DNA from 4 places in the Priestia megaterium genome. Region 1 is predicted to be linked to each of the others. Evidence: riboswitches for the same ligand, from Rfam matches in the RefSeq annotation. Region 1 holds a riboswitch; each other region holds the start of a gene.
What was found. A riboswitch is a leader RNA that binds a small molecule or an ion and turns the genes downstream of it on or off. The one in region 1 is predicted to bind cyclic di-AMP.
Positions count from the first base shown of each region.

Region 2: it holds a riboswitch for cyclic di-AMP, as region 1 does, so the genes downstream of both, CEQ83_RS18840 (potassium channel family protein) here and CEQ83_RS19525 (dicarboxylate/amino acid:cation symporter) in region 1, are expected to answer to the same signal.
Region 3: it holds a riboswitch for cyclic di-AMP, as region 1 does, so the genes downstream of both, CEQ83_RS02285 (glutamate/proton symporter GltT) here and CEQ83_RS19525 (dicarboxylate/amino acid:cation symporter) in region 1, are expected to answer to the same signal.
Region 4: it holds a riboswitch for cyclic di-AMP, as region 1 does, so the genes downstream of both, kdpF (K(+)-transporting ATPase subunit F) here and CEQ83_RS19525 (dicarboxylate/amino acid:cation symporter) in region 1, are expected to answer to the same signal.

Region 1 covers NZ_CP023317.1:3,801,825-3,807,729, forward strand. Annotated here, with positions in the region: gene CEQ83_RS19520 (aspartate aminotransferase family protein) at 1-1,149, opposite strand, end outside; gene CEQ83_RS19525 (dicarboxylate/amino acid:cation symporter) at 1,258-2,493, opposite strand; cyclic di-AMP (ydaO/yuaA leader) riboswitch at 2,674-2,828, opposite strand; gene CEQ83_RS19530 (NAD(P)/FAD-dependent oxidoreductase) at 3,431-4,900, opposite strand; gene CEQ83_RS19535 (ATP-binding protein) at 5,118-5,905, opposite strand, start outside.
Region 2 covers NZ_CP023317.1:3,667,978-3,673,882, reverse strand. Annotated here, with positions in the region: gene CEQ83_RS18860 (S1C family serine protease) at 1-73, shown strand, start outside; gene CEQ83_RS18855 (peptidyl-prolyl cis-trans isomerase) at 70-972, shown strand; gene CEQ83_RS18850 (Lrp/AsnC family transcriptional regulator) at 1,261-1,716, opposite strand; gene CEQ83_RS18845 (carboxymuconolactone decarboxylase family protein) at 1,837-2,295, shown strand; cyclic di-AMP (ydaO/yuaA leader) riboswitch at 2,411-2,555, shown strand; gene CEQ83_RS18840 (potassium channel family protein) at 2,680-3,339, shown strand; gene CEQ83_RS18835 (TrkH family potassium uptake protein) at 3,343-4,662, shown strand; gene CEQ83_RS18830 (YjcZ family sporulation protein) at 4,990-5,070, shown strand; gene CEQ83_RS18825 (YjcZ family sporulation protein) at 5,259-5,345, opposite strand; gene CEQ83_RS18820 (tetratricopeptide repeat protein) at 5,519-5,905, shown strand, end outside.
Region 3 covers NZ_CP023317.1:419,914-425,818, forward strand. Annotated here, with positions in the region: gene CEQ83_RS02275 (hypothetical protein) at 6-296, opposite strand; gene CEQ83_RS02280 (undecaprenyl-diphosphate phosphatase) at 755-1,579, shown strand; cyclic di-AMP (ydaO/yuaA leader) riboswitch at 1,853-1,992, shown strand; gene CEQ83_RS02285 (glutamate/proton symporter GltT) at 2,098-3,357, shown strand; gene ytvI (sporulation integral membrane protein YtvI) at 3,571-4,602, shown strand; gene CEQ83_RS02295 (DedA family protein) at 4,762-5,367, shown strand; gene CEQ83_RS02300 (EcsC family protein) at 5,392-5,905, shown strand, end outside.
Region 4 covers NZ_CP023317.1:2,984,417-2,990,321, reverse strand. Annotated here, with positions in the region: gene CEQ83_RS15055 (ArsR/SmtB family transcription factor) at 65-379, shown strand; gene CEQ83_RS15050 (CHY zinc finger protein) at 399-734, opposite strand; gene CEQ83_RS15045 (undecaprenyldiphospho-muramoylpentapeptide beta-N-acetylglucosaminyltransferase) at 912-1,979, shown strand; cyclic di-AMP (ydaO/yuaA leader) riboswitch at 2,139-2,281, shown strand; gene CEQ83_RS15040 (hypothetical protein) at 2,354-2,491, shown strand; cyclic di-AMP (ydaO/yuaA leader) riboswitch at 2,507-2,647, shown strand; gene kdpF (K(+)-transporting ATPase subunit F) at 2,945-3,025, shown strand; gene kdpA (potassium-transporting ATPase subunit KdpA) at 3,050-4,711, shown strand; gene kdpB (potassium-transporting ATPase subunit KdpB) at 4,733-5,905, shown strand, end outside.

The DNA.
Region 1 (5,905 bases):
CGTCATATTTTCGGAGGATAAAAAAGGCTCCTTCGTTTTTGGATTTTGTACAAGCTCAAGACCAACTAGTAAGCCTTTGCCACGAATATCACCAATGATAGGGTAAAGAAGTTGAAGCTCCTTCAATTTTTTTACTAAATAGGCTCCTTTCAGCGCTACTTGTTGAACAAGATCGTTCTTTTCAATATAGGCTAAGACAGCTAGCCCTACAGCCGCTGACAGCGGATTAGCGCTTAGCGTATGGCCGCTCATAATTAATTTGGATCCGTTCATGATAGGTTCAATCGTTTTGCTGCTAGCTAACGTAACGGCTATCGGTGTATATCCTGCTCCCACTCCTTTTCCAAGCGTCATGATGTCTGGTTTAGCTCCCCAGTGCTCATATGCAAACATCACGCCTGTACGCCCAACTCCAGTCATGACTTCATCGGCTATCCATAACACATCATATTTATCACAAATTTCTCTTATCACTTCATAATAACCGGGTGGAGGTGTAAGAGCTGCTCCGGCAGCTCCTACAATGGGCTCTGTAATAAAAGCAGCAATATGTTCAGGGCCGGTTCGTTTGATAACTGTTTCCAATTCGTGTGCACAAGCAAGATTACAGGATGGATAGGTTTGATGAAACGGACATCGATAGCAATAAGGAGGTGAAACCGAAGGATAATCTTCAAGCAAAGACGAGAAACGTTTTCGTCTTCCAACGTGCCCTGACATAGACAGCGCTCCTATTGTAATACCGTGATAGCTCATCCAGCGTGACAAAACCTTTGTTTTGGTTGGCTTTCCTTGCTCTTGAAAATGCTGAATGGCTGTTTTCATAGCCGTTTCAGTCGCTTCTGTCCCGCTGTTAACAAAAAAGCTCCACTGGAAATGATTGCTGCTTAATTCACATAGTTTCTTAGCTAAGGCTTCCGTCGGATCGCTTGTAAACTGCGACCGATATACAAACGCAACTTTCTGTGCCTGATCCGTCATCGCATCAATAATTTCTTTTACGCCGTGTCCGATACTTGCTGTAACTGCCCCTGACGAAGCATCTATGTACTTTTTTCCATCTTGGTCGTACAAATAAATTCCTTTTCCATATGAAATAACTGGGTAGTCGTCGTCGAGCAGCGGCTTTATCACATGGGTCTTATTCATTTCCGCACTCTCCTTTCAAACACATACTCTTATTAAACTGTATGCTGAAAAGAAGAGTTTCTTGCCAATAAAAAAAGCCCTAGCATATAGCTAGAGCTTTTACACATATTAAGCTGATTGCGTTACAGATTTATCGATACGCTTTGCTTCTGACTCAGCCACAATAACGGCACACGCAGCGTCTCCCGTAATATTTACAGATGTACGAAGCATATCAAGCAAGCGATCAATCCCGATAATCAATCCGATACCTGCTACAGGCAGGCCAACCGAACTCAGTACCATCGCTAGCATAATGAGACCAACTCCCGGCACGCCTGCTGTACCAATACTAGCAAGCACCGCTGTTAATACAACCGTCACAAGAGCACCCAGCGACAGGTCAACGCCGTATACTTGCGCAATAAAAATAGTCGCGACACCTTGCATAATTGCTGTTCCATCCATGTTGATGGTAGCACCTAACGGCTGAACAAAACTGCTGATGGACTCCGGGACACGAAGATTTTTTTGAGCCACATTCATTGAAATCGGAAGCGTTGCACTACTGCTTGATGTACTGAATCCAACTGTCATCGCAGGAGCAAAACCTTTAAAAAATTCAATAGGGTTACGTCTGGCCATAAGAGCGACTGACCCCCCATATGTTACAATCGAATGGATGAACAGTGCGAGCACGACTACAATCATGTAAAGCCCCATCGCTTTAATTGCCTGCCAGCCTTGACTTCCAACCGCTGTTGCAAGAAGCCCAAATGTTCCGTAAGGAGCAAACTTCATCACTAGATTTACAAGGTACATCATCAATTCATTGCCTTGCTCGAGTAAATTATAAAGCCCTTTGGTTTTACTTCCAAGCATCGTAATACCAAAACCGATAAAGATAGAGAAAACGATAAGTTGAAGCATATTCCCTTCAGCCATCGCTTGGATTGGATTGACTGGAATCATATTTAAGAATGTCTCTCCAACCGGCGGTGCTTTTTCAGCTTTAAAAGAAGCGTTTTGTGTATCAAAAGATCCAAATGTTCCTGGTTTAATAACAAACGCTAATAATAAACCAATTACAATAGCAACGGTTGTTGTCACTAGGAAGTACGAAACTGTTTTTGCCCCGATTCTTCCCAGTTTTTTAGGATCTCCTAAACCTGCTACGCCTAACGTGATAGAGAAAAACACAATTGGTACAACAAGCATTTTAATTAAGCTTAAGAAAATTTGCCCAAGCGGCGTAAACAAGTACTTGTCCAGCGGAGCAAAAGCACTTGGAGCAAAAGCATTAATCAACACTCCTACAACAGCACCAGCAATTAGCGCGATAATGATCTTTGTCGATAGCTTCATAGATTTACCTCCCATAAATAAATTATATTAGAATGATTCTAACTACTATACTTATTTTACCATGCATTGAGGGTGATAACACTCAAAATATACAATATATTAAAAATTTTCAGATTAATAGTTTAGGAATATTTTTAGCTATACAAAAAACCATGAGAATATCATGGTTTCATAGACCTGTTATTCCCTCACTGAATGCTTACGGAGTTAGCTGTCGGATTCGGGTACGTGAGTTACCCTACTTGATTCATTCAAGATTCACCCCAAGTACATTACGCACAAATATGGGTCCTCCGTTCTCTTATAAAACAAAAGAGATTAAGCAAATAATTTTCTTTAATATTTTTGCATGATAATAATTGTTACTTTAATTAAAATTCATTTTATGTATTCCTGTCAAGTTTTTATTCAAAAATAATGCATGATTTTATCGTAAAAAGTTGAGAATTGTTATATTTTAAAATATTTACACCATATTTCAATAAACCAAAAACACCTATTTAACAAGACTTACAATCTAATGAATAAAAAATTAATTCAAAAAATAGTTTATAAAGTGAACTTTCTTCTCATTAATATCATTCATAAATATGTATAATTATTCTAATATCCATGTACTTTACTGCTTCCATAAATATTTTACTTATCAAAAAAATAACTCTTTCCAACTGTTGATTTTATCCTTGTACTGCTTGATATACACTCCCTAAAATTTCACTGACTTTATTGATGCGAAGAAATCGACATTATCAATTCCCCTTATTCTACTTAATTCTGCTCAAGATAGAAGTATAGATTTCCTACTATCTTTTAAAAAAGGAGCGGGTAATTATCATATAAAACTATCGGAGTTGGAGCGGTACAAGTTCTTTACTTTTTACTTATTCCCTCTCGTTATTTAACCCATAAAAAAAAGAGGCCGTGACGGCCTCTTTTTTTATACAGTAACAGGTTCAGAACTTGCTTTACGATTCTTTAATTTTTCAACAATGTCACGCGCTACCCACACACCACACGCACTTGCCTGCGCGAGTCCTCGCGTAATACCAGCTCCGTCTCCTCCCACGTATAAACCGGAAATTTCAGTTTCAAACTTATCGTTTAACTTCGGACGGGCGGAGTAAAATTTCGCTTCCACACCGTAAAACAGCGTATGTTCAGATGCTAACCCAGGCGTTACATGATCCAGTGCTTCTGTCATTTCAATTAAGCTTTTCATTGTATTGTATGGAAGCACTAAACCCAAATCACCAGGGACAGCTTCTTTTAACGTTGGTTCTAAAAAGCCTTCTTTAATTCGATTCGCTGTTGAACGGCGCCCCTTTAAAATATCTCCATACTTTTGAACAACTAAGCCTCCGTTTGACAGCATATTAGCTAATCTTGATACTTCGTGCGCATATTCGTTCGGCTGATCAAATGGATCCGAAAATTTATGAGAAACAAGCAGCGCAAAGTTCGTATTTTGACTTCCAAGCTTCGGATCTTTGTATGCGTGTCCATTTGCTAACATAATCCCTGAATGATTCTCTACTACCACATGCCCTGAAGGATTGCTGCAGAACGTTCTGACTCTTGTACCTACAGACGTATTGTAAATAAATTTCCCTTCGTACAAGTGCTTGTTGATTTCTTCCATAACAACGTTAGATGTTTCTACTCGAACACCGATGTCTACTTGATTGTTAATCATTTTCAAACGGCGTTTTTTTAGTAAGTCGCTCATCCACTTCGAGCCGTCTCGACCTGGTGAAACCACGACTTTATCAGCCGTAATTCTGTCACCATTCTTCAATTCAATACCGCGCACGATATGCTGACCATCTTCTTTTTCTGTTATTAAATCGGCTACTTCCGTTTTATACTGCATATCAATTTTTTCTTTTAAGTATTCATAAATGCTTTTTAAAATTTCTAAATTTTGCTCTGTTCCTAAATGACGCACTTGGGCACGCAATAGCTTTAATCCTGCTGCGTATCCGCGTTTTTCAATTTCACGAACTTTATCAGTTAACGGATCCGTAATCGTATCGGTTGCTCCGTGTTTTAAATTAATTTCATCCACGTATTTAATTAAATCTACCACCTGTGATTCAGACAGATAATCCGTCATCCAGCCTCCAAATTCACTGGTGATATTAAACTTCCCATCTGAATATGCGCCGGCTCCACCGAAACCATTTGTGATAGAACAAGCAGGCAAACAGCCAGCAAACTCTTTTCTGCCAACTGCAGGCGGACATTTTTCAATTTTTTTCTGAAGAATCGGACAATTACGTCGATAGATATCGTGTCCTTTATCGATTAATAAAATAGTTGCTTCCGGTAATTTTAACGTTAGCTCATAGCAAGTAAAAATTCCAGCGGGTCCTGCCCCTACCACAATAACATCATAATTTGAGTTCATTGTACATTCTCCCATCATCTTTTTTCTTTGGGTAAAAGATAAAAGTTATTGACCGAATTTTCTTTTTTTATTATCATTCGGTTATTTTCTAGCCATTTGATAATATATCAAAAACAAACCCTTTAGTCAACAATATACACGAACATTAAAATAAAAAAATAAAAAAACATTCGTTTTTATTTCAACCAAATAAAAACCAGCGAACGAATAGCAAGCGCTACGAAATGTTCACTGGTTCTTTAATATACGGAAGAGCAATTTCTACTTTTGTTCCTACTCCTACTTTACTCGCAAATGAAATATGCCCTTGATGCTGTTCGATTATTCGGTAGCTAATCATTAATCCTAGCCCAGTTCCTGTTTGTTTGGTGGAATAAAATGGTTCACCTAGCCGAGCTAAAGATTGCTCATCAATTCCACATCCTTCATCCTCGATAATGACCATGCCGTATTCATTTCTTTTCTCAACGGTAACTTTAACTGTACCTTTGCTCATTGACTCAAGCGCATTTTGAATTAAATTAATAAAAACTTGTTTAAGCGCATTTTCTTCACAAAAGATTGTAATCTCATCACTAATCTCATTAATAATACGACAATTTTTATAATTGGCGTGTGTATCTAATAGTAATGTCACGTGACGTATGATTTGATTGAGACTTTTCGGATGGTATGAATTTTCAATTTTAGGCTTGGCCAGCGTTAAAAATTCTTGAATAATGGATTCGACGCGATTCAATTCTTCAAGCATAATATCATTGTATTCTTCATTATACTGTTTCGATGCTTTTAGCAGCTGAATAAACCCTTTAATCGCCGTCATTGGATTACGGATTTCATGTGCTACTCCTGCCGCTAGCTTGCTCACCATTGTAAGCTTTTCAGATTTGCTTGCCATTTCATCATATTTTTTTCGATCCGTTACGTCGCGAATAATATACTGAATGGCATCCTGTCCTTCAAACTTAATTTTGGTTGCCGAAGATTCAATAATGACGACCCCTT
Region 2 (5,905 bases), 130 kb from region 1:
AGACGTGTACCGAAATGGAAAAAAACAAACTATTTCTCTGAAGCTTTCAGAGCAGCAGGATAACAATGGATGAGTTCAGCACCGTTAAAGCTGCTGCTAGCAGTATTAACAGCGTTCGGATTTTTAACAGGCTGCGGAGGGAAGCATTCAAACACGATGTTTCCTTCTGTAGAAATTAGTCAGCTATCTTCTGCCAAAGAAGTGGCAGCGTATGAAGGAGGAAAGGTGACAGGAGCTGAATTCAATCGTTTTTTAGCAGTTGAAGGGTTCTTAAATCCCGATGCGCCGCTAAATGATACAAGCTACCGCAAAGAGTTGTTGCGGCAGCTTGTCATGCAAAAAATCTTAATTTCGCATCTAAAGACAAGTGACAGGGTACAGAAAAAAGTCGAGGATATGTGGAAACAAATCAAACGTTCATATGACGAAGATACAAGAAAACAAGGCTATGAAGTCTTGCACATTCGTTCTAGCGATGTAACTAAACAGCTAATAAATCAGTTTAAATTAGAAGAATATTTCCGTAAACAAATTACGTCTGATGAACTAGACGCTTACTATACACGTATTGAGAACGATGTAACGCGCGTATCTTTTTCGCAGCTAACTTTTACAACTTTACATGATGCCGAGACCGTTGCGGCTGAGCTGCAAAAAGGAACATCGCTTCAAGACGTTCAAAAAAAATATGCTGATGTCCAGACCATCAGCAAAATAGAGAATGATGATAATCTAAAGCTTTCGAATCTATCTCCCTCTTTTATAGATGTTTTAAAAAAACAGCACATCGGAGAGTGTAGTAAGCCCATTAAAATGGGTAAAGTCTATTATATTCTTATTTTAAAACAAAAAGATAAAAAAACGGAATCAGAAGTCAAAGAAGAAATGATGAAAGAACTTGTTTTGAATCATATCAACCGGTATATCCAGGATCAACTGCCAAGGTTTCACGTGACTTTCAGCCTTAGGTAGTTCCCTTTTATATAGATTGATTGTTTTCAAAAAACAAGCAGGTAAAAGAGCTTTCTATTAATAGAGAGCTCTTTTACATTTTTAAGTAGACAGAAATGTCGGTACCTGATAGAATGAAGTTGTAAAACTTTCATTATTCGGAAAATTTATACCCTCCAGCTTTGGAGGGTTATTTTTTATGCTTTTGGACGAATAAAAGAGGCTAGGACAGAAGTAGTTTAGTGGAAAGAAGATCCGAACGATGAATCGTTCGGATCTTTTCGTTAGTACGGTGAACGTATGTTTCAATCACTTTTCATCTTTTAAATGACTCAATAATGCAGAAGACATCTCCACGTGAGAAAGGGCGATGTGTGAAATCGTTTTGGCATAAGGTGTAATTTCGTTAATAAATTGCTCGAGTACGTGCAGGTGAGGAAGCTGAAGCTTTGTAATGAAGCAAGCCTGTCCGGCGATGCGTTCACAGAATAAAGCATAGGGATACTGAGAAATAAATCGTTTAAAACGCTCGTGCTCTCCGTTTTTCATGGTTACTTCAATAAAACACGAGACGGGCAACTGCAGCTTTTCATAATCAATATCGATTGTATATCCTTTTATAATACCAAAGCTCTCTAGCTGTCTTACTCGCTCTGCCACTGAAGGAGGAGACAGGTTAATTTGTTTTCCTAGCTCTCTTAAGGAAAGACGGCTGTTTTGCTGCAGTGCCTGCAAAATCGATAAATCAATTTCATCAATTTTCAATTGAAAACCTTCTTTCATATTAATGTTTCATTTGATTAGTAACAGCAGATAATATGTTTTATTTGTTATCTGAAATCTCCATTTTTCTTACTATAATAATTAAAAAGGAGTGAGTAAAAAATGGCAAGAGTTTTGTTAACAAACGAAGAGGGAACAAATTTTGAAAAAGCACTGAATTTAATTCCAGATGTAAAAAGGTTGTATGATGAGCTATACGACAAGCTTTGGAACAGTGATATAATAAAAAGAGAGACTAAGGAAAAAATCAGGCTTTATCTAGCAGGTGTTAACGGCTGTGAGACGTGTATGAGCATGTCATATGTAGGCGATAAGACGCTTAATCAAAAAGTGTTAAGAGAAAAAGAGCTGGAAGAAAAAGATCGACTGCTGTTTCGATTTATAGATGTATACCGAGTGCGTCCAAGGGATTTGACGGATGCTGATATGGATCAATTAAAGAAATTTTACAGTGATACGCAGCTATTAGAGCTTTTGGCTGTTATTAATTTGTTTGATCAATTTCACAAACTGATTGTCAGTTTAGATTTATATGATTTTTGCAGTTTGCAGCGCAAGTGATGTCTTCCCTAAAAATATCTTGACAGACAAAATCCACAGGAGTAAGATAGCTTTCGTGAAGTGAAACGTATCATGAATCGAATCGATTATTCTAAAAAATAGATCATAGACATTTGAATAAAAATCGCTTAATCCATTACGGAGCGGAGGACCCATTATTTACGCACATATTGTGCTCCGGGGTGAATCCTTAAAAAGGTAGGGTTACTCTTAAAACCCGAACCCGACAGCTAACTTCGCAAGCGTTTTGAGGGGGAAGAGTGTGAAAAAACACAGGAGCCTTCCTGTGTTTTTTTGCGCTTTTTTTAAGAAAAACATGTAATTTTTTAGAAAAAGTATAAGCTAAGAGAACACACAGCAGTTGAAGAAAGGAATAAATACATTATGAAAAAACAGTTTGCTGTATTGGGATTAGGTCGTTTTGGAGGCAGTTTGGTTGAAGAGTTTGCTAATTTGGATGTGGATGTGCTCGCTATTGACCGCAATCAGGAGGTAGTAAAGAAATATAGCAACTCAGCTACATATGTCGTGCAAGCGAACGCAATTGATGAAGCTAGCTTAAAAGGGCTAGGCATTCGTAACGTTGATCATGCTCTTATTTCGTTTGGAGACGATATCGAAGCAAGCGTGCTTGCAACGATGCTTTTAAAAGATATGGGCGTTAAGCAAGTATGGGTAAAAGCGGTGAATATGTATCATCAAAAAGTGCTGGAGAAAATAGGAGCGGACAAAGTCATTCATCCTGAGCGCGATATTGCGAAGCGGATTGCTCATCACGTGGTGTCAGAAAAAATTATTGACTATATTGAACTGTCTAAAGACTATAGTATTGTTGAAATTGTCGCTTCTAAGAAACTTCATAATAAAACGCTGTTTGATTTAAATATTCGTGCAAAGTACGGCTGTAATATTATCGGTTTTCAGCGAAAAGACGGGGAAATGGTGATTTCGCCTACGGCGCATGAAACAATTGAACAAGGAGATATGCTGATTGTTATCGGACATAATCGCGATTTAAACCGTTTTGAAGAAGAAGGAGTTTAACTTATGAAAAAAAAAATTGTTAGGCTTACGCCGCCGCAGCTGCTTGTCTCCATTTTTGGCGGAGGAATTATTATTGGTGCTCTTTTATTAATGATGCCTTTTTCTACTACTGAGCCAATCCGGTGGGTAGACGCCCTTTTTACATCTACTTCCGCTATGACAGTGACCGGCTTAGCCGTCGTAGATACAGGTACGCGTTTTACCGTCATCGGTCAAACGATTATTATGCTGTTAATTCAAATAGGCGGTCTTGGCATTATGTCATTTGCCGTGCTGATTTTTATGATGCTAGGTAAAAAAATTGGATTTAAAGAGCGTATGCTCGTTCAGCAGGCATTAAATCAAACGAGCGTCGGCGGAGTTGTCCTGCTAGTTAAAAGGCTGTTTATCTTTTCATTTTTAATTGAGTTTGTTGCACTTATCTTTTTAGCGATACGCTGGGTTCCGGAATTCGGATGGTCTAAGGGGCTATTCTTTAGCTTGTTTCATTCAATTTCAGCTTTTAATAACGCAGGGTTCGGACTATTATCTGACAGCTTAGTTCAGTATGTAGGAGATCCCGTTATTAACATAACGATTTCCTTTTTGTTTATTATTGGTGGGTTAGGATTTACCGTTCTTGCTGATATGTGGGTAAAAAAATCGTATAAAAAACTAACGCTGCATTCAAAAATTATGATTATCAGCACGTTTGCCATTAACGTGATTGCCATGCTTTTTATTTTTTTCTTAGAGTACGGCAATTCACATACACTTGGAAGTTTGTCATTAGGAGACAAAGTGTGGGCGTCTTATTTTCAAGCGGTAACAACACGCACAGCAGGTTTTAATAGTATCGATATAGGAAGTCTACATGATTCCACCATATTTTTAATGGTTATGTTAATGTTCATAGGTGCAGGGAGTGCGTCAACAGGAGGAGGTATTAAACTAACAACGTTTGTGGTGATTGTCTTTTCTGTATGGGCATTTTTACGAAGCAGGGAAGATATTGTGCTGTTAAAGAGACGGCTTCTTCCTCTTCATGTGTTTAAGGCACTAGCCATTACGATGATTTCGATTATGTTTGTGTTTGGGGCCATTTTTCTATTAAATATCTCAGAAAACCTGCCGTTTATAAAAATTATGTTTGAAGTGGTTTCTGCGTTTGGAACAGTGGGGTTATCGATGGGAGCAACTCCTGAGCTTTCATACTTTGGACGCGTGATTATTATCTTTATCATGTTTTTAGGAAAAGTGGGGCCATTAACCCTTGCGTTTTCATTATCTAAGCAAAAGCGTGAAGCCGTTCGCTATCCAAACGAAGATATAATGCTAGGATAGAAAAATCGCCTTCGATGAGGCGATTTTTTTATATTATTTATACGTTCAAGACATATAAGAGGTTACGCACAAAACAGTTGCGATGAATAAAAAGAAGGCAAAAACAAGAACAATGGGCAATTTGGAATGTCGGCGCATTAAAGCCCCTCCTTTTTTATAGTAAAAAAATCTCTTACTATATATAACGAAAGAAACAAAAATATGATTCACTTTTTTTGGCGAAATTTGAAGGTTTTTCTCATTGGAAAAATCCGCACCCCTGTCCTAAACATTTTGCCAAGCTGTTGCATACACTAAAAGCAGATAACAGGAAGTGAGGGATGGTACGTGGGAAAACAAAATTTTGCGTTAATCGTTGTGTTATTTGTTTTACTTGTTATTGTAGGTGCGTCTGGCTTTCGCTTTTAAACGTTAACTTTATTTGCGCATAGTCCCCTTCAAAAAAGGCATACTAGGCGGAAGTAAAAACCAAAAATTTCTTCAATATTGCCGAACAATGAGTTCCTCTACTCATTCATCTAATCGGTATGTAGCCATGCGAAAGCATGGTTTTTTTGAAATAGGAGAGGATGAATGATGTTCATCCTCTCTAGAAATTAGTAGTAGCAAGAACACCCTACGATTACTAATAGGATAAATAAAACAACGATAAATGAAAAACCAAAACCGCCTTTTGCGCCCATATGTGTAACCTCCTTTAATAAAAGTCTCTATATCCTATGTACTAATTGGGTTAAGTGATTGAGAAATTTGCCTATTTTTTAATGGTAACGTTTTTTGTGAAGAATGAAGAACACTTACTTTTTTCATTTGCGCAGAAATCCTTTATGATAAAGAGGAAAAGGAGGGCAAACAGGTGGGAATACATGCACAATACGTCATGAATCAGCTAGAAGAGGGAAAGTGGAAAGAGATCAAGCGCGAAATTCAACAAGAAATGAAGAAAAAACCTCAAGCATCTGATTTGTACTGTTACTTAGCCGTTTGTTTAGCAAAGCAAATTGAAGAATCAATTATCTTTGAAAAAATGGTATTGAACTTAGAAATGGACCGGGCTCTTCATCAGGCATTAACATTAAATCCATCTTCAAGCTTGGCGCACTTCGTTCGAGGAATAAAATATCGGGAAACTCCGCTTATGTTTGGAGGGAATTACGAAAAATCGCTGTTTTATTTGCAGAAGGCGCAAGATCTTGGTTTTGAAGGGATTATGCTGCCGCTCGAACTCGCCAAAACCTATATT
Region 3 (5,905 bases), 1.6 Mb from region 1:
GACAATTAGCGTTGTCTAGCAGCATCGATTGCAATCACAATAGCTGTAATAATATGCATGATAAATCCCAAAAATGGAATCCAAGCAACCAGTGAGGTAACAAGCCCTAGTATGTTTCCATAAGCAGATAACCCTCGTCTATTAGCTAAAATGAGTGTGATAGCATGAAGAATAAATCCAATAAAAAGAGGAGTATAGCTAAAGCCCATAACAATCCCCGCGCCAATTAAAGGAATTCCCAGCAAGGCTTCATACCCAGCAGTGACCCATTTCATTGTACGTACATTTCCATTCATAGTAAAAAGCCTCCTAAAAAAGATACTACTATATACGAGAAAAGAGAGAAAAAAGTTTCAAATTACTTAGGGGATATGTCGTATAATTCAGCCCTATTGGATTAAAATGATAGATGACAGTAAAGGGGGATGGAAAAAACATAATGATTTAGTCATTTTTTCACACTAAAGAAAAATAGTCTAGATGATTCATTTTTAGCTAAGGAACCAGAATTTATACTGAACATAGTGACTGCTTTTTAAAATAAATAAAAGCTGATATCGTGTTTTTTGGTTGTAGCATGTAAGCTTTTTATTACAAATTATTAAAGATTCTTATCTTTTTGCAAATACACATTGTATTTCATAGTTTTAACAATTATGATAAAAAAGCAAGTGTCAAAATAGGAAAATAGTTGAGCATGTAAAACGAAGCGATAAGCTTATTAATTTGAAAGAAAGGCAAGGTACATAGCTTTATGTGGGAAATTATTGTAGCAATCATTTTAGGGATTGTAGAAGGTTTAACAGAGTTTGCTCCTGTTTCGTCAACTGGGCATATGATTATTGTGGATGACCTGTGGTTAAATTCAAAAGAATTATTTTCATCTCCAGTAGCTAATACATTTAAGATTGTTATTCAGCTAGGGTCGATCTTAGCAGTAGTTGTTATTTTTAAAGATCGTTTTATTAATTTATTAGGATTGGGAAAAAAACCAGCTGCTGCAATTGGACCGACAAATCGCTTAAATTTAATGCAGGTAATTGTTGGTTTGTTACCCGCAGGAGTGTTAGGACTTTTGTTTGATGATTACATTGATGAACATTTGTTTTCTTTAAATACGGTGCTAATTGGCTTAGTGGTCGGAGCTGTATTAATGATTCTAGCAGATTTGTTTGGACCTAAACGTCCGCGTGTAGAGACGGTGGACCAAATGTCTTATGGACAAGCACTAGGTATAGGACTGTTTCAATGTATTGCTCTTTGGCCAGGTTTTTCTCGTTCAGGCTCAACGATTTCAGGAGGGGTTCTTCTTGGAATGAGCCATAAGGCAGCCGCAGATTTTACATTTATTATGGCAGTGCCAATTATGGCAGGAGCAAGTGGACTTTCATTGGTTAAAAACTGGCAGTATTTCACATCAGATGCACTACCGTTTTTTATTGCTGGTTTTATCAGCGCCTTTATTTTTGCGCTTATATCGATTCGCTTTTTCTTAAAATTAATCAACCGCATTAAATTAGTTCCGTTTGCCATTTATCGAATTGTCTTAGCGGCTATTCTATATTTTGTATTTTTATAAAATAAATAAGCGTATTTTATAGCCATTTAAACTTCTGATAAAGACTTAAAAAGCAAGAAAAAGCTATTGCAACATTGCAATAGCTTTTTTGCATAAATATATATTATTGTCTTTTGAAAGCGTTTTATAAACATGGGTATTGACAAAACGTGTCGAAAAATAGTAAATTAATATTTGTGCAGTATAAAGTTAAGTAAAAGTAAGACTTCTGTTTAGTTTTATTGACTGTAAAAAACGTATGACAACGTATAGATCGTTTTAATTTTATAAAAATTGAATAATAAGCTTAATCGTATAGAGCGGGGGAATCATTATCGGCAGTAAAGCTGCCTTGGGGTGAATCCTTACAAAAGGTAGGAAACTCTCAATTCCGAATCCGACAGTTAACCTCGTTTGCTTTATTGAGAGAAAGAGCCCAAAATAGCGTAAGTAAAAGGCTGTTCTTTCTTAAGAATAGTCTTTTTTGTTTTTTCAGAAAAGTATATACAAATGTCATACATCTTTGGGGAGGTACATCTATGAAAAAAATTCGTTTTGGTTTGGCTACGCAGATTTTTACCGGTTTAATCCTCGGTGTTCTTGTAGGAGTAATTTGGTTTAACGATCCGCGTGTAGTAACATACCTGCAGCCGCTGGGAGACTTGTTCTTAAGATTGATTAAGATGATTGTTATTCCAATTGTTATCTCAAGTTTAGTCGTTGGAGTTGCAGGAGCAGGTAGCGGTAAACAGGTCGGAAAGCTGGGCGTTAAAACCATTCTCTATTTTGAAATTATTACAACTTTCGCAATTGTAATCGGTGTATTGATTGCTAATATTTTTCATCCTGGACAAGGTGTAGACATTCATTCAGCACAGAAGAGTGATATTTCACAATACGTTGAAACATCCGAACAGCAAGAAGGAAAGTCAGTGGCTGAAACGTTCTTACACATTGTTCCGACAAACTTTTTCCAGTCAATTGTTGAAGGAGACATGCTAGCAATTATCTTCTTTACAGTATTGTTCGCACTTGGAGTAGCGGCAATTGGAGAAAGAGGAAAGCCTGTTGTTCAATTCTTTGACGGCGTTTCTCACGCAATGTTTCACGTGGTAAACCTAGTAATGAAAGTGGCTCCGATTGGAGTATTTGCTTTAATTGGTGTAACAGTTTCGAAATTCGGTTTAGAGTCACTCCTTTCATTAGGAAAGCTTGTTATCTTAGTTTACTTAGCGTTAATTTTCTTCCTACTTGTTGTATTAGGAGGAATTGCGAAATGGGCAGGAATTAACATTTTCCACTTATTCCGCTATATGAAAGATGAACTGTTGTTAGCATACAGTACATCTAGTTCTGAGACAGTTCTTCCGCGAATTATGGAAAAACTTGAAAAGATGGGCTGTCCAAAAGCTATCGTATCGTTCGTTGTACCAATTGGTTATACATTTAACCTAGATGGTTCTGTTCTCTATCAAGCGATTGCAGCGTTATTCTTAGCGCAGGTGTATGGTATTGATTTAACGATCGTTCAACAGCTGACGCTCATTCTGGTATTGATGGTTACATCTAAAGGAATGGCTGCGGTGCCAGGAACATCATTTGTTGTATTACTGGCTACTCTTGGAACAATCGGCGTTCCGGCAGAAGGATTAGCCTTCATTGCGGGAGTAGACAGAATCATGGATATGGCACGTACGGTTGTTAACTTAGTAGGAAACACACTAGCAGCAATTGTAATGTCTAAATCTGAAGGCAAATTTGACCCTAAAAAAGGTACAGAGGTCATGAGAGCCGGCTAATTTATAAATTAAAAAGCTACTTATTCTATTCAAAAAATTAGAATAAGTAGCTTTTTTCATAATAATTCCTTTATTATTATGGAAATTGACCCTATAATATGTAACATCAGGTATAAATATATCCAAATTTTATTCTTACATAAAAGCAGTCACTGGTTCCTTTCTTTATCAGTAAATATAGAGATAGCTTAGCTAGTTGGGGGATAGTAGAGTATGTGGAAAAAGCGAATATGGGTCATCGCCTCGATAGTAATCGTATGTTTGTTAATCCCTTACAGTTTACCGATTGTGTTTGCTTTATTAACAGCATTAGCGCTTGAGGGTATTGTTCAAAAATTGCATCAATCTTTTAAAATGAAGAGAGTCTACGCAGTGCTTATGACCTTCATTTTATATGTTGTTTCGCTCATACTTATTGGATTTTTTATTGTTCGGACAATCGTCACGCAAGTGGTTGCTCTTTCAAAGATAGCGCCTTCATTTGTAAAAGAAATCTATGAAACCGCGATTTATCCAACTATTATCAAGTGGAAATACTATTCAAACGCTCTTCCTACAGAAGTGATTTCTTCTATCGAGCGCACGCTTGAAAAAACCGTAAATTCATTAGATTCTCTATTAAAAAGTACCGTGGAAATCATCATTAGCTTTGCTGCTACTGTTCCTGGGTTTCTACTAGAGTTTCTTATTTATTTAGTAGCGCTTGTATTTATCAGCCTTGAGCTGCCTGCTATTAAAAATAAAATTAAGTCATTTTTAACAGAAGAAACGAAATATAAGCTACAAGTTGTCATCACTCAGCTTATCCAAGCGGGGGTTGGTTTTATTAAGGCACAAATTATTTTAAGTGTCATGACGTTTGTAATGGCTTATGTAGGGCTTTGGCTATTAGATGTTCCGTATACCGCGCTGCTTAGTTTATTAATTGTAATTGTCGATATCTTACCAATCCTTGGGACAGGCTCGGTGCTCGTTCCATGGGGGATTTTTGCTCTTACGCAAGGACATGACTCATTAGCAATCGGCTTATTTATTCTATTTGGAGTCATTACGGTAGTAAGACGTGTAGTAGAACCAAAAGTATTTTCTACAAATATGGGTATTTCACCTTTGGCTGCATTAGTTAGTTTGTACATTGGATTTAAACTTTTAGGTTTTGTCGGGTTGTTTTTAGGACCGGCTTTAGTTATTTTATACGATGCTCTTCGTAAAGTAGGTATTATTCAAATTAACTTTAAACTATAAAAGCGCTGGATAAAACTAGCGCTTTTTTTATTGAAACTTTTGTAGTACGTCATACGTAAAGAGGGAAAGGAAAAAACTATGTCGCGTTGGTTTTTATCTATCAATCGGCTAAATTATAGTTTTGCAGTCTTAGATTTAATGACATGAGGAGGAGAATTTTTGTTAGAGTCGGTTTTACTTTCTTTAATTGAAGCGCTAAAACAGCTCTCTTATTTTGGCGTAATTTTAGCATTAACGTTTGAGTTTGTCCCCGCAGAGCTTGTTTTACCTTTAGTAGGGTATTGGGTGTACCAAGGTGATATGAACTTGTATCTGGCTATCCTTGCAGGTACAGTAGGCGGTGTGTGTGGACCGTTGACTCTTTATGCACTGGGACGTTACGGTGGACGACCGCTAGTTTTAAAATATGGAAAATATTTTTTGGTGAAAGAAAAAGAAATTGACGCTGCCGATCGCTTTTTTAATAAGTACGGCAGCGGGGTCGCTTTTTTTGGACGGTTTATTCCAGGAGTGCGTACGGCTATCTCTTTTCCATGCGGGATGGCAAAAATGAATGTATGGCTGTTTTCTATTTACACATTTGTTGCGATGCTTCCAGTAACGGCTATTTACGTATATTTAGGATATAAGTTAGGACCTAAGTGGAAAGAGGTGGGTCCGATTGTATCTCAATACATGCAGCCTATTGGAATCGGAATTGTTGTTTTAATTGCGTTGTTTTTTATCATTAAATATGTGCGGAATAAACAAGTAGGACAGAGCTGATAAATCGAGGAAAAGAGTGAGGATATGTCAGAGCATGAACAATTGAGAATAGAATTACGAAAAATTGAAAAGTGGGAGAAAGACCAAAAAGGACTTTTTTTCTGGGAGCGGCTGGCTCGCTTGCCTTTTTCAGCTTTAGATAAAGTAACGCCAAAGTTCATTCATCAAAAAATAGAAAAATTATTAGATGAAATTGCTAAGTATGTTGATAATGGAGGCCAGTATTTAGCTAATACGTCTGCCACGCTAGAGAAAGCATCAGCCCAATTACAAGAAAATAAGCAGCTGTCAATAGAGGATGTTCAGCATTTATCTCTGCAGGAAATGGATGAGTTGGCGGAGTATTTTATTGAAGTTCGAAAAAAGAATGCGCAGCTGCAAGGAGCTACAACCGGAGTAGGTGGAATTTTTACACTGGCGATTGATATTCCTTTTGTATTGGGACTTACGCTTAAGACACTGCAAGAAGTGGCTGTTTCTTATGGTTACGATCCCACTGAGCAAGAGGAACGCATTTTTATGGTCAAATGCATGCAGT
Region 4 (5,905 bases), 820 kb from region 1:
AAGGAATTTAGTTCGAAAGTTATCGAACATTGATACACAAAAGAAGCTGTGTTATATTTTAAGCATGAGAAAACCTTATCAACCACCGAAATCTGAAATTAAATTAACGCCTATTTTACATGCGTTGAGTGATCCTAACCGGCTGCGAATTGTACAGTGTTTAGCGACAAGAAAGGAGCAGACCTGTTCGTATTATCAAAAATTAAATGTATCAAAATCAACGCTATCACATCATATTAAAGTACTTCGCGAAGCTGGAATTATCAAACTACGTATAGAAGGTACGCAGCACTATTATTCCTTGCGTTTAGAAGAACTTGAGGAACTGTTCCCAGGTCTGCTTCCTTCCATTATCAATATAGATGAGCAATTATTTTAAAAGCTGAACGATATTTTGTTCAGCTTTTTTGTTCAAAATAAATGTGTCCATGCAGGCTGCATCCGGGATTAAAAGAAGAACGACAGTGAGGGCAAGTCGAGTTACAGGTTAAATATTCATTAATTGAGAGCTCATGTTTACATACTCCGCAAAGAATAGCTTTTTCATTAAACATAGATGTTGGCCATCTTTTAATGTCGTGATCCGCATGTGCGTTATGACATTGATAGCATGGATAATATGTATGACAGCAATAAAATTTTATTGCGATAATATCTTTATCCGTATGATAGTGCGTACAGCGCGTTTCGGAATCCACTGTGTCACCTTTTACTGCAGGTACAGATTTGTTCATTATCATCACTCCTTATGAAAAGTATAGCATGCTTTTATACGCCTTATCATACATATGTAAAAAGAAAAATGCTATAATAAAACCATCGTTTTACATGTCAGATTGCATGCTAAAAAGATTAGATAAAAATTGATGTCAAAACAGATCGATTAAGTGATGCAAAGAGAGGAAGAAAAAATGAGTAAGCAAGTTATCGTTTTTACCGGAGGCGGAACAGCGGGGCACGTAACGCCAAACATTGCCATCATGAAAGAATTAGACAGTGAAAAATGGGATATCCATTATGTCGGTTCTCACAATGGTATTGAGAAAGAATTAATTACAAAATTAAACGTTCCATATCATGCGATTTCAAGCGGGAAGCTGCGTCGATATGTAGATATGGAAAATGTAAAAGATGTATTTCGAGTAGCAAAAGGGGTTGGCGATGCACGTCGCGTGCTGAAAAAACTAAAGCCTTCTCTTGTTTTTTCAAAAGGCGGTTTCGTCACAGTTCCTGTGGTAATGGCTGCTAAATCTTTAAACATTCCCGTGTTCATTCATGAAAGTGATTTAACACCGGGACTGGCAAATAAAATTGCGCAGAAATTTGCCACTAAAATTTTTACTTCTTTTGATGAAGCCGCAAACTACTTTCCAAAAGAAAAAGTGCAGGTTGTTGGTTCACCTATTCGAAAAGAGCTATTTAGCGGAAGCGCAGCGAACGGGGAAAGCTGGCTACGCTTTTATGATAAGCGCCCCATTTTAACGATTATGGGCGGAAGTTTAGGAGCACGCCGTATTAATGAAATCGTTCGAGAGTCTTTGCCTGAACTGCAAAAGAAATTCCAAATTGTACACCTTTGCGGAAAAGGCAATATTGATACAAGCCTTGAAAAAGAGTCAGGATACCGTCAGTTAGAATACGTAAACGAACAGCTTCCTGATGTTCTAGCGGCAACTGATTATGTGATTACACGCGGTGGATCCAATGCCATTTTTGAGTTTTTAGCTCTTCATAAACCGATGATGATTATTCCTTTATCAAAAGCACAGAGTCGCGGAGATCAAATTTTAAATGCACAATCTTTTAAGAAAAAAGGCTACTGTATGGTTGTAGAAGAAGAACAGTTAACAAAAGAATTGTTTTTACGTGAAGTAAGTGAGCTTCAGCAGCAGGCAAGTACAATGAAGCGTACAATGCGTGAAGCAACAAAAACGGATGCTATTTCAATTCTTGTAAATGAAATTGAGAAAATGAGCTAAAAAAAGCGTTCTTATCTCCTCGATAAGAACGCTTTTTTTCTTCTGGAATTATTATTTTAAAATAATGAATAAATATAGAAAAATAAAGCTTTTAAAATTTCAAAAAATGTTGTTGACAGTAAATTTTAACAGGAGTAAGATTACTCTCATGAAACGTTCCACTGTGAAACGCTGAGTCTTTTCTGAAAGAGAAGGAAAGAGCGGAGGACCCAATTATCAGGGGTGAATCTCTTAATTGAGTAGGGTTACTTTCTTGACCCGAACCCGTCAGCTAACTTCGTAAGCGTTAAGAGAGAGGATGGTGTAATCGTGGTCGTTTTCTATAACAGCGGATAGTACGCTCCTTTCAAAATATAGGTGAAAGGAGCGTCAGGATGCATTTATCTAAGCAAATGATTCAAATGATTGAATATCGGGCAATGTGCGACCAGCAATCTTTTGATCTAGCAAACCGCTATTTGTCTACGTTAGCTAATCAAAGTTTTAAACGCAGCAGTAAAAGTCATCATTAAGTCTAAAAATTAAATAACAAATATACGCTTAATCAATTATGAGCGGGGGACCCAATATTTTGTACGTATGTACTAGGGGTGAATCTCTTAACTGAGTAGGGTTACTTCCATAACCCGAATCCGACAGCTAACTCCGTAAGCGTTTTGGGAGTAAAAAATTCGTGTCAATCACGGCTTATTTGTCGTGCATTAAACCGCGGAAGAGAACTCTCTTCTGCGGTTTTTTAGTGGAAAAAAATAGCATCACGTCTCGCGGTTAGCTTTTTTGGACGTGATGCTTTATGAAAAGAAACCGTCACTAAACTTAGAAGCTATCATTTTTGTCAGGAAACAGTTAGGAGGAAGCAACTTGGATATGATGATGCTTGGAACGCTTGCCTTATTAGCGACTGCTATGTACGGAATTATTCGCTGGTCGTCTCATGTAGTAGACGACAGAGAGGAGAAGTGAACATGTCGTTCATTTTGTCAGGTATTTCAGTTCTCGTTTTAATTTATTTAGTATATGTACTGTTAAATCCAGAACAATTTTAATAAGCGGAGGAATAAAAAGTGGGGATTTTTCTACTATCAGTTGCGCTGCTGCTTGTTTTTGTAGCGCTTATTGCAAAGCCCGTAGGTATTTATATAGCGAATGTGTTTTCAAACGATAAAAACACTAGCTTGATAGGAAAGATAGAAACGGTGATGTTTAAAGCAGCAGGAATTAAAGGGCTTAATCAGACGTGGAAGCAATATGCATTTGCTCTTGTTTTGGCGAATACGTTTATGATTTTTGTGGTGTACCTTATCTTCCGGTTTCAAGGGGTACTGCCGTTTAACCCAAGCCACATCAAAGGAATGGATCCGGCACTTGCTTTTAACACGGCCATTAGTTTTATGACAAATACGAACTTGCAGCACTACAGCGGCGAATCAGGATTGTCCTATTTCTCGCAGATGGCCGCCATTGTATTTATGATGTTTGCTGCACCAGCAACGGCACTTGCAGTAGCAATCGCTTTTATTCGTGGGCTGGCAGGGAAAGAAATGGGAAACTTTTTTGTTGATTTTGTAAAGTCAATTACGCGTATTTTACTTCCTATCGCTTTTATAACAGGCATTTTATTTATGTTTTTAGGTGTCCCTCAAACGTTAAGCGGAACGGTTACTGCCCATACAATAGAAGGGGCAACACAGCAAATAGCAAGGGGACCAGTTGCTTCTTTTCTTTCAATTAAAGAGCTAGGAAACAACGGAGGGGGATTTTTTGGTGTCAATTCAGCTCATCCATTTGAAAATCCTAACGCGTTGAGCAATGTATTACAAATCGTCCTTATGCTTTTATTGCCAACAGCACTTCCTTTCACATACGGAAAAATGATCGGAAAGCGTAAGCAAGGCCGCATTTTGTTTGTAGCGATGAGTATGCTGTTTATCGTTATTTTAAGCACAGCGTTCGTAACAGAGTGGGGTGGCAATCCAAGACTTGATGCTTTTCATTTGAACGAAGCGAACGGTTATATGGAAGGGAAAGAAGTCCGTTTTGGTGTCGGCATGTCGACGCTTTACGCCATCGTGACGACAGCAAGTGAAACAGGTGCAGTCAACACCATGCACGATACTCTTACGCCTCTTACCGGGTTGTTAACGCTTGGAAATATGATGTTAAATACCGTATTCGGCGGTGTCGGAGCAGGATTTATGAATGTCATGATGTACGTCATTATCGCCGTATTTTTATCAGGTTTAATGGTTGGAAGAACACCAGAATACGTAGGTAAAAAAATTGAAGGAAAAGAAATGAAGCTAATCGCCGTGACGCTTATTTTGCAACCGCTGCTAATTTTAGGAGGAACAGCTGTAGCACTTACCACTCATTTAGGAATAGAAGGTATATCAAATCCAGGCTTTCACGGGTTAAGTCAGGCACTGTATGAATTTACGTCGTCAGCAGCAAACAATGGATCCGGCTTTGAAGGACTCGGTGATGCAACGCCGTTTTGGAACATTTCAACGGGAATCGTTATGTATATTGGACGCTACTTCGGACTAATTACGATGCTGGCGGTATCGAGCTCACTAGCATCCAAACAGCTTGTTCCCGAAACACCTGGGACATTTAAAACAGATACGTCTTTATTTAGCGGCATTTTAATTGGAACTACCGTTATTGTAGGAGCACTTACGTTTTTCCCAGTGCTTGTGCTTGGGCCGGTTGCTGAGTATTTAACACTGTAATCAAGAAAGCGGAGGATCATAATGAATAAACGGAATTTTGCAAATAATATTGAATTGGATCGCAACAGTCATATTCAAGGTTCTGTGGATACACAAGCTTCATCGATTTTTATTCAATCAGTAAAGCAGGCTTTTATCAAGCTCAGCCCAAGAACGATGATAAAAAACCCTATCATGTTCGTAGTAGAAATCGGGTTTATAATTACGCTTTTTTTAGCCGTTGTTCCGGACCTTTTCGGAGAAAGTACAGTAAGCACAGGATTTAATGTTGCCGTATCTCTCGTGTTATTTTTTACCATTGTTTTTGCTAATTTTGCAGAAGCATTAGCAGAAGGTCGAGGAAAAGCACAGGCAAACTCATTAAAGAAATCTAAAGGCGATATTACAGCTAATCAGCTTCAAAACGGGCAAATGATACAAGTTTCGGCATCGCAACTAAAAAAAGGAGATATCGTCGTCGTTTCACAAGGCGAAATGATTCCTGGAGATGGAGAAATTATTAAAGGACTGGCGTCTGTTGATGAATCGGCTATTACGGGTGAATCGGCACCTGTTATGAAAGAAGCAGGCGGGGATTTTAACTCTGTAACTGGAGGTACAAGAGTTGTCAGCGATGAAATTACAATTAAAATTACGTGTGAGCAAGGTGAATCGTTTTTAGATAAAATGATTTCGCTTGTTGAAGGAGCAGAGCGTCAAAAAACGCCAAATGAAATTGCGCTAAACACGGTTTTGACAAGTTTGACGATTATTTTTTTACTAGTTGTTGTGACGCTTCCTGTCTTTACAAACTATTTACATTTTCAACTCGACACGGCTATTTTAATTTCACTGCTCGTCTGCCTTATTCCTACGACGATTGGAGGATTATTATCGGCCATTGGAATTGCTGGAATGGATCGAGTCACGCAGTTTAACGTGATTGCTATGTCAGGAAAAGCAGTAGAAGCAGCTGGTGACATCAATACAATTATTTTAGATAAAACCGGCACCATTACGTTTGGAAACCGAATGGCTCATCAGTTAACGACTGTAGAAGGCGTAGACGAACGTGAACTGTACAAATGGGCGTTTGTTTCTTCTCTTTACGACGAAACACCAGAAGGACGCTCGGTGGTTGATTTTATCCAAACTCGCATGGGAGTAGAAGACCTTAGAAAAACGCAGGGAACGTTTGTAGAATTCAAAGCTGAA